One region of the Pseudomonas sp. ABC1 genome, then DNA from elsewhere that is predicted to be linked to it. Evidence: riboswitches for the same ligand, from Rfam matches in the RefSeq annotation. Region 1 holds a riboswitch; each other region holds the start of a gene.
What was found. A riboswitch is a leader RNA that binds a small molecule or an ion and turns the genes downstream of it on or off. The one in region 1 is predicted to bind cobalamin.
Positions count from the first base shown of each region.

Region 2: linked by a shared signal. The riboswitch ahead of HW090_RS13780 (energy-coupling factor ABC transporter permease) and the one ahead of HW090_RS06110 (TonB-dependent receptor) in region 1 are both predicted to bind cobalamin.
Region 3: linked by a shared signal. The riboswitch ahead of cobO (cob(I)yrinic acid a,c-diamide adenosyltransferase) and the one ahead of HW090_RS06110 (TonB-dependent receptor) in region 1 are both predicted to bind cobalamin.

Region 1 covers NZ_CP058349.1:1,389,687-1,392,961, reverse strand. Annotated here, with positions in the region: gene HW090_RS06110 (TonB-dependent receptor) at 12-1,925, opposite strand; cobalamin riboswitch at 2,018-2,219, opposite strand; gene rapA (RNA polymerase-associated protein RapA) at 2,268-3,275, opposite strand, start outside.
Region 2 covers NZ_CP058349.1:3,149,497-3,152,771, reverse strand. Annotated here, with positions in the region: gene HW090_RS13785 (sce7726 family protein) at 1-288, opposite strand, end outside; gene HW090_RS13780 (energy-coupling factor ABC transporter permease) at 628-1,308, opposite strand; cobalamin riboswitch at 1,363-1,566, opposite strand; gene HW090_RS13775 (SLC13 family permease) at 1,778-3,275, shown strand, end outside.
Region 3 covers NZ_CP058349.1:129,924-133,198, reverse strand. Annotated here, with positions in the region: gene HW090_RS00410 (iron ABC transporter permease) at 1-459, opposite strand, end outside; gene HW090_RS00405 (ABC transporter substrate-binding protein) at 456-1,331, opposite strand; gene cobO (cob(I)yrinic acid a,c-diamide adenosyltransferase) at 1,331-1,939, opposite strand; cobalamin riboswitch at 2,026-2,238, opposite strand; gene HW090_RS00395 (PvdJ/PvdD/PvdP-like protein) at 2,298-3,275, opposite strand, start outside.

The sequences.
Region 1 (3,275 bases):
ACGGGCTCTTGTCAGAAGCGGTAGCCGACGCTGAGCTGGATGTCTTCTTCCGCCGCCGGATAGCGACTGGTCTTGCTGGCGAAGCCGTCGTAACGCTTGCCGGTGAGGTTGTTCAGGCGCAGGCGCGTATTGAACTGGCGATAGTCGTAGCGCAGGGCTGCGTTGAACAGGGTGTAGCTGCCTGCCTGGCCTTGCGTGTTGGCGTCATCCCCGGAGTAGTAGCGCTTGCCGGTGTAGACCGTCTCCAGGTAGCCCTTGAGTCCGGGCAGGAGCTGATAGGCGACATGGGCACTGGCGCTGTGGCGAGAGACCCAGGGCACCTGCTGTCCCTGGAAGGTGCCAGCCCGGTACTCGGCGTCGGTGAAGCTATATTGGGCGCCGACGCTGAGGGCGTCGCTCAACTGGCGCTCGCCTTCCAGCAGGAGGCCTTTGCGCAGGGTCTTGTCGAGGTTGATATTGGCGCCCGAGCCGGGGCCGTAGGGGCCGTTGGCGAAGGGGTCGTACATCAGCTCGTTGTCCAGGGCCAGGCGATACAGCGTGGCCTGGTAGCGCTGGCGCTGGTCCTTCCATTCGATGCCGGTTTCCCAGGAGTCGCCAGTCTGCGGCTTGAGGAATACCACCTCGGGCGCGGTGAAGGCGTTCTCGTCGACATTCGCCCAGCGCAGCACGTCTTCACGCTTGATGAAGGTGCGCAGGTTCGGGTCGATCTGCCAGCTCAGGCCGATGCTGGTGCTGCCCTCACGGTCCCGGTGCTTGCGGTTTAGGCCGTGGTTGTCGTCGTCGACTTCACTGGCGCGGTAGCCGAGGGTGGCAGTCAGTTCGTCATTGAACGTCTGGCTGAACTGTGTGTACCAGTCACGCAGGGTCTGGCGGGTCAGGGTGGCGCTCCAGGAGGCACGGTTCTCGTAGTCGCTGGTGACATGGTCGTGGCCCAGCAGCCACTCGGCCTGGCCCAGGCGATTGTCGAAGCGGCCGGTCAGGCGTGGGCTGAAGGTTTTGGTGCGGGTGTCCTGGGTGTAGTCGGAGCCTGGCCCCCAACTGCCAACACCATCCTGGTCGCTCTCGCTGTAGTCGAAGTTCAGGCCCCAGATATCGCCCAGGCGCTGTTCGAGGGCGAAGCGGTGCACCTGCGTCTTGCTGTCGAACCAGGCCTGCGAGTTGCTGAACTTGCGGTCGAGGCTGCGTTGCGCACGGGACATGGCGTTGGGGTAGAGCAGCTCGTCGTCGACGGTTTGGTATTCGTAGAGCGCATGGCCGCTGGCATGGTCATAGCGCAGGCGGCCGAAGGCATTGCTGTAGTTGCCGTTGTTATGGTCGCGGTAGTTGTCGGTGTTGCGCGTCTCGCCACTGGCATACAGCGAGAAGCCTGCCCCCAGTTGCTGGCTGACATGCCCGCGATAGGCTTCCAGGTCATGGCTGCCGCGACTGGCCTCCAGATAGGCCTCATTGTGCTGCGGCGTGCGGGTGATGATATTGATCACCCCGCCCACGGCCTGGTCGCCATAGAGCACGGTGCCGGCGCCTCGGATGATCTCGATGCGCTCGATATTGGCCAGGGGCACGCTGTTGAGATCGGGACCGGCCAGGCTGGGCTGGTTCAGGCGGCGGCCATCGACCACCACCAGGGTGTTGTTCGGTGCATTTTCGCCAAAGCCGCGCAGGCTGGGCATGGCACGGTTGCCATCGCCCATGGTGTCGCGGATCTGCAGGCCGGCCTGGGTGCGCAGCAGGTCGAGCAGGTTGTTGCTGGCGCTGGATTCGATCTGTTCCCGTGTGATCACGGCAACGCTGGCCGGGGCCGGGTTCTTCAGGTCGGTCGCGCGGGTGATGACCGTGGGGGCGAGTTCAAGTGGATCATCCTCGGCAACGGCGTGCGCTGCGAGGGGCAGCAGGCTGATGGCCAGGGCAAGACGGGACAGTTTCATCGGGTAAATCCTCAAAAGAGCGTAATGCTTTTGAGGAGGGCAGGAGCAGGCGCCCGGACGCGCCGGAGCCTGATGGTGCTGCCCTCCGCAACACCAGTGGGTTCCATGCAGGCCGGTCTCCGGGCTTTCGATCCATCCGCTCGCCTTCCCACACCGGGGTGCAGTGGCGCATGAGCGGGTGCCGAGGGTCAGTCGTGATCGATTACCGTTGCGGGGGCAGCGCCGGCCTTGCCAAGGGGCTCACCGGCTTCCCGTTTAATGCCCAGGGGGCACACCTGCAGGGATTTGAAGCGTGCGCACGATAAGGCCTGGACCTTATGTGCGCAAGGGATGGGCAGTGCTTCAGCCGGCGACCAGTACGCGGATCGCCTCCAGGCGCAGCGCGGCTTTTTCCAGCATGGCCAGGCCGTCTTCGCGCTGCTTGCGCAGGGCGTCGATTTCACTGTCGCGTACGCTCGGGTTGACCGCCTTGAGGGCGATCAGGCGTGCCAGTTCTTCATCCAGGTCGGCCGTCAGGCGATGCTGTGCTTCGCTGACGCGCTTGGCGTGGCTGGGCGCGACCTTGCCTTCGGCAACGGCGATCTGACGCGCCAGGATGTCGCGCTGTGCCTGGATGAATTTGTTGGCGCTGGCGCGGGGGACACTTTCCAACTGGTCGTTGATGGTGTCGAAGGCGACCTTGGGCGCGAGGTCGTTGCCATTGGCATCGAGCAGGCAGCGAATCGCCAGCGGTGGCAGGAAGCGCGCCAGTTGCAGGGCACGCGGTGCGACCACTTCACTGACGAACAGCAGCTCCAGCAGCACGGTCCCCGGCTTGAGGGCCTTGTTCTTGAGCAGCGCCACCGCGGTGTTGCCCATCGAGCCCGATACCACCAGGTCCATGCCGCCCAGCACCATCGGGTGTTCCCAGGTGATGAACTGCATGTCTTCGCGCGACAGCGCCTGGGCGCGGTCGTAGGTGATGGTCACGGCCTCGTCGTCGCCCAGCGGGAAGCTGGCATCCAGCATCTTCTCGCTGGGGCGCAGGATCAGGGCGTTCTCGGAGTGGTCCTCACTGTCGATGCCGAAGGCGTCGAACAGGCTCTCCATGTAGATGGGCAGGCTGTACTGGTCGTCCTGCTCTTCGATGGCTTCGACCAGGGCCGCGCCTTTCTCGCCGCCCGCGGAGTTCAGTTCCAGCAGACGGTCGCGACCGTTATGCAGCTCGGCCTCCAGGCGCTCGCGCTCGCCACGGGCCTCCTCCAGCAAGGCCTGGAAGGGGGCTGCCTCGGCATCATCGAGCAGGGCCAGCAGTTGCGGGCCGAAGCGATGTTGCAGGGCGTTGCCGGTCGGGCAGGTGTTGATGAAGGC
Region 2 (3,275 bases), 1.8 Mb from region 1:
GATAGAAGCTGTATTGAGGGAGTGAGAGCCCAGCAAGATTTTCTGAATGATAGCTGATTTATAAGCATATTCGTTCCGGAGGTCTGAGCGTTTCAAAAAATTGAAACACTCATCAAAGAATCTTCCGACACTCCATGGGCAGGTGCTTGCTTCGCGATAGATCTCATGCACCAGCCGCGCAAAAAGGGACGAGCGACCGTCTCTTACGAGTTCCCGAAAGACGGCAGAGGAGAAGATCCTCGCGATTGCCGCCTGAACGTGACTCTCTGCCTGCATGACGCTGTTCACCCCATCAAACTCTTCGATTATTCCTTTCTGACCAGCGGAAGGAAGCCCTATGCTGGTGTGGCCAGGATGCCATTATACCCCTTCCCTCATCACCTCGCTTCGGTACAATAGCGGTACGCTAGGCAGCTTGTCTAAATTTCGCTTACCTTCGCCAAACCCGCTTGCAGCTTGAGCTTGAGCTTCCTCCACCTTCGGTACCTTACGATAGGCTCCTGTTGGTTTGCGATCCGGCTAGGCGACTCATAATCCTTTGGTCCACGGTTCGAGTCCGTGTGGGCCCACCATCTTCAAAGCCGCGCATTGCGCGGCTTTTTCGTATCGGCTGCATGGGCGCATATTCTATGCAGCCTGATGCAACCGCACATTGAACAGATTCCCCCTGCTATAGCGCGCCAATGCCTTGGCGGCGGCCAGGACGCCGAGGTCTACCAGGGGTTCGAGCAGGATGACGCTCATATAGGCGAGGCCGAAGGTGCCGACGGCGGCCAGGTTTTCCGTGGTGAAGCCGTGGCCATAGAACGCCCAGAACGCTACCCAGGCGACGATACCGCCCTGATAGGCGGTGGAGAGTGCCAGTGCCTGTTTGTAGGAGGTATCGACGTAGGCGGTGCCTGCCGGAATGATGCGTTTGGCCAACTGGCTGATGGCCCACAGGGGCACCAGTAGAGTCGTGACGTTCATGCCGTACTGGGGCAGGTCGAAGGGCGCGAAGAGCAGGCCTTGCAACAGCAAACCGGCGGCCAGGCCGATGGCAGCGGCGCCCGCGCCGAACAGCAGTAGCAACGTGGAGCCGAGGATCAGGTGCACTTCCGAGACACCGACAGGGTGGTGCGGCAAGACCTCGAAGAAGCAGAACACCAGAACGGTGGTCAGCAAGCTGCGCAACAGCAGTGCAGTAGCGCCGCCATTGTCGCGGATAGCATCGCGTGCCAGTTTGACAGTCAGGCCAAGGCCACCCACTGCCGTCATGTAGCTGAGACCCAGTTTGGCGCCTTCGACGACGCCCGGTTCGATATGCATGTGATGTCCTTGCCGCGCCCACCGCGCGATCGTCAGGGGAAGAAAGCGAGCGTGATGCCCGTTCGAGCGGATGGCAGGTCTCCTGGCTCACGGCCTGCGCTTCGCTCCCTTCCCGGCTGGCAGGCCAGTGGCATATGAGCGTCGCTTACCGTTTACAGTTGCGGGGGCAGCCAGGGCATTGGCGTCTCATCGCCGCACCCTGTTCCCTTTTTACCGGCTCGCCACAGGCAAAACCGGACCATCGCGATAACCTTACTTGGCAACATTCTGAAAAGACAGGGGCGAATGGCCCTGCCCAGGGGCTTGCGGTTATCCGCCATCGCCGCAAATAACCATGCAGCATATGCACCTTATAAAACGATCTTAGACGTGCCTGGGCTAATGCCATTATCGTGCGCGCCTTGCGCGGCAGCCGGGTTCCGGAAGCCGATACCTCACACGAGATTCGCGCGCTGTTAAGGATGCCCCCATGCCGTTCGGCGATGACCTGCCGTTGATTTTTGTCGCCTGCCTGATGGGGTGGGTGCTGTTTGCGTTCGTACGCGAGAAGTGGAGCCCCGACCTAGTCGCAGGGATCGCGGTAGCGGTCCTGCTGGTCAGCCAGTTGCTCACGCCCCATGAGGTGCTGAGCGTCCTCTCCAACCCGGCGCCCGCCACCATCGCCTGCATGTTCGTGCTGTCAGCGGCGCTGGAGCGCACCGGTTGCATCGACACACTGGCCACCTGGCTCGGCGGGATCGTCGGTAGCAGCCCGACCCGCGTACTGATCGGCCTGACGGTAACCACGCTGGCGATCTCACCGTTCCTCAACAACACGCCGGTGGTCATCATCCTCACCCCGGTGGCCATCGCCCTCGCCCGCCGTGCCGGCATGGCCTCGTCCAAGGTGCTGATCCCGCTCTCGTACATCACCATCCTCGGCGGCACCATGACCATGGTCGGCACCTCGACCAACATCCTCGTCGATGGCGTGGCACGCAAAGCGGGTATGGAGCCGTTCGGCATGTTCGAGATCACCCTGCCCGGCATGGCCTTCGCCGCCGTGGGAGTGATCTACCTGCTGACCATCGGCCAGCGCCTGTTGCCCGACCGCGAGAGCCTGTCGCAGAAGCTGCGTCCGAACCTGGAACGCAATTTCATGAGCGAACTGCTGGTCCCCCACGACTCACCGATGATCGGCCTGAGCATCGCCGAGGCCCGCCTGAATGGCGACAGCGGCCTGCAAGTGCTGAAGCTGGTGCGTGACCAGGAAAGCATCAATTCCCCTTCGCGCGACACTTGCTTGCAGGGCGGCGACCTGCTGCTGTTGCACGGCCAGGTCAAGGACGTGGTGGAACTGCGCGCGGGCGGCAAGCTGGCGTTCAACCGGGGCGAGGATTTCGAGACCATCAGCAACAAGGACACCCTGCTGGTGGAGGCCATCGTCGGGCGCAATTCGCGTTATATCCATCGCCCCATGCGTGACCTCGACCTGCCGGCGCGCTACGGCATCGTGGTGCTGGCCGTGCACCGCCAGGACGAGAATGTGCAGGGCGACCTGGACGACTTCCAGTTGCAGTTCGGCGACGTGCTGCTGGTGGAAGGCACGCCCGGACAGATCAAGCGCTTCGCCGACAACGGCGACCTGATCAGCCTCAACACCGTGCAGGAGCGCGCCTACCGTCGTGAGAAGGCGCCGATCGCCCTGCTCGCGCTGGCCTCGGTGATGTTGCTGGCAGCTTTCGGCGTGATGCCCATCGAAGGGCTGGCGATCATCGCCGCCGGCGTGGTGGTCGCCACGGGTTGCCTGGACACCGAAGACGCCTACAAGGCCATCGACTGGAAGATCCTCAGCCTGATCTTCGGCATGCTGGCCATAGGCATCGCCATGGACAAGGTCGGCATGGTAACGCTCATCGTCAGTTACCTGATGGCCCAGGTGCCATGGGCCGGGCCGCTGTTCATGCTGTCGGCGCTCTACCTGTTCA
Region 3 (3,275 bases), 1.3 Mb from region 1:
AAGGATCAGCGTCAGGTTGCCGCCTCGGCGGCGGGCGATCAGGTAGAGCAACAGTGTCGAGAGCGCTGCGCCGCCCATGGCAGCCCCCGGCAGCAGCCAGTGGCTCAGCCCGGCGTAACCGTAATAGAGGCACAGCACAGCACCCAGACTGGCACTGCTGCTGACGCCGAGCAGGCCAGGCTCGGCCAGCGGATTGCGCAGCAAGCCCTGCAACGCCGCCCCTGCCGTGCCCAGCGACATACCGACCAGGATCGCCAGCAACACCCTGGGCAAGCGGATTTCATGCACGATAATCCACTGCTGTACCGCAAGGTCGCGCAAGTCGTCACTGGCCGGCTGCCATTGCAGCAGCGCCCGCAGCACTTCGCCTGGCGTCAGGGCCACGGAGCCGATGCTCAGCGACAACAGGAACAACACGACCAGTATCAGCAGCAGGATGGGATTCACCAGCCGGTTCATGGGTGCAGCACTCCCGTATCGACCAGTGCATCCAGTTGCCCGGCCAGTTGCTCCGCAGCCGTCACCAGTTGCCCATCGCTGCAGCCCCAGCGGTTATCGGCGATGGTGATCGAAGGGGTATGACGCAACAGTTGCTGCAACCGAGGATGGCGCCAGTAGGATGACTTGGCATGACCCTGGTCGATCAGCATATCCGCTTTCACCAGCACATCCGGCGGAGCACCGAGCAGGCGCTCCAGCGGGTAATGCCCCCAGCCTCGTGCCGGGAAGGCGTTCTCCGCGCCAAGGGCCTGGAACACCGTATCGACATAGGTTTCGTACCCGGCACTGCCGCCATTGGGGCGCAGGTATAGCAAGCGGAATGGCCGCTCACGTGCCTGTAACCGTTGCAGGCGCGCCTGCCAATCGGCCACGTGCGCTTGCCCGGCTGCTTCCCGGTCCATGCGCCGTGCGACCAGTAGCGTGGTGTCGAATATCTGCTGCCAGGTGGTCGGGTACGGCACCGCCAGTACCTCGATGCCATGGCGCTGGAACAGCTCGCGCGGGTTCTGCGCCAGCCAGCGGCGCGAGGCCAGCACCAGGTCCGGACGCAGCGCGATAATCTCCTCGGACGTGGCCTGATTCGCCGGGTACTGGCGTGCCTGCCCAGGCATGGACGACACCCGCGCATCCTGGCTCTTGGCCGACACTGACAACAGTTGACCGGGCGCGGCCAGCCCCAGTGCCAGGTAATCCGCGCACAGGTTGGTCGACACTACGCGAGGCAGCGCCATGGCGCCCTGGACGACCAGCAGCGACAGCACAACCCCCGCCCCGTAGGCGCGGGCTTGCCCGCGAAGCCGTTGCGGCCCCCTACGAAAGCGCAAAAACATCAGAAATCGACGCCAGCCTGGCCTTTCACCCCAGCGTTGTAGGCATGCTTGACGTCACGAATTTCGCTCACCGTATCAGCCAGCTCGACCAGCTCCGGCTTGGCTGCTCGCCCGGTGACGATCACGCTCTGGTGCGCGGGCCGCTCGCGCAGGGCTTGCAACACTTCGTCCAGCACCAGGTAGTTGTACTTGAGCATATAGGTCAGTTCGTCGAGCACCACAAGGTTCAGACTGGCATCGGCGAGCATGGCCCGCGCATGGGCCCAGGCTTCGTCAGCGGCGGCCTTGTCCTTGTCCCAGTCCTGGGTGTTCCAGGTGAAACCGGTGGCCATCGCGTGGTAACGCACTTGTGGTGCGTGCTGTTGCAGATAGATGACTTCGCCGGACGCGTGGGTGCCCTTGATGAACTGAACCACCCCGGCCTGCTGGCCATGCCCCAGCGCCCGGTACAGGGTGCCGAAGGCCGAAGTGCTCTTGCCCTTGCCGTTACCGGTGATGAGGATCAGGATGCCACGCTCGATCTGCGCCTTGTCGATACCGGCATCGACCACGGCCTTCTTGCGCTTCATGCGCTCGGCATGGTTCTGCTTCTTCTGTTCGTCGATCATCGCTCGCCACTCCGCAAAGGGGCCGGATGGACGCACACAGGCAAGCACGAAAAGGCCTGGCAGCGGCAACCACCCTCACCCCGGGGTCATACCTGGTCATAACAGGCCGGTCTTCTGGCTCGCCGTCGCTCGCATACCGCGCCTTCCCGGAGCGAACCCCAGTGGCGTATCACGGCAGCGTCAGGCTTACAGCAGCGGGGGCTGCGCCGGACTCGGCATGCGCTGGGCACGACTCACCGGACTTCCCGTTTCAGCCCTGCCATGGAGATGGCGCGGGCACCTGTTCGAGGTGTGGCAGGTTAGCAGCAAAACAGTGGAAAGCCGATAGCGGGAGGGCTCGGGTGGAGCGAATCCAGATCTATACTTTTCCGCCAGGCCCAGGCGGCAGGTGCCGACCGTACCAGGGGCGCCGGGGTATACGCTTGGACAGGCGCTCCACTTCCAGCTCGTCGGAGTGGATGATCCGCAGCGCGAGCTTCATGGTCTCGATATCCAACTCCCCGCCGCCACCACCATTGCCTTGTAGCCAGGCACCGCAACCGGCCTGCTGCGGCCCGAGCCAGGGCCGCGCGAGCTCGACCCAACGCCCAGGGGCGAACCAGGGCACGCCATCGACCAGGGTGCGCACCACTTCACCGGGGTGTGCTTGCTCATGGGCCAGGAACCAGTCGTCGATACGGTCGTCGATCCAGCCATGGAACGCCCAGAACACTGGATTGACATGGGACGAGAAGGCATCGCCAAGGAAATCATTGTCCTCGCGGAACCAGCGCTCGGAGAAGTCGACAGGGTTGCGCGCATAGGGCATCGGCAGGCCGCTGTTAGGATCGCGCGCCAGGGAAGCCCAGCACATATGCAGCCAGTCATGGATACCCAGCTCGATACGCGAACCCAACTCTCCCAGACACAGAGTGCTCAAGTACTCAGGGTTCTGGTACTGCGCCTCCCACAGCTGGAAATTACCGAAATACCCCTCGCTGCTCTTGATACCGAGCAGCCAGGCATTGAAGCCAGCATCACCGGGAATCTCCCAGAACGGCGGCGTCGAATAGCCATCGTGGTTTTCCACATAGTCGATGAATGCCTGCACACCATGGCCGATATAGGGCCGTGGCGGCGGCAGACTGGGCCAGGAAAGCAACGGTTGCATGGCACGTGCCTTCAGCACCATATCCCGGTGCATGAACAGGAAGTCCTCGCCCGAGCCGTTGCGGTGGCGCTCCTTGCCCCGCGCATCCCGCTCCTGGCCTTCCGGCCCTGGCTGCCAACCCAGGCTCCGTACCCCACGCCGCTGCGTTTCGTCCAGATGCCGCCAACGATCGCGGGCGGCGTGCCA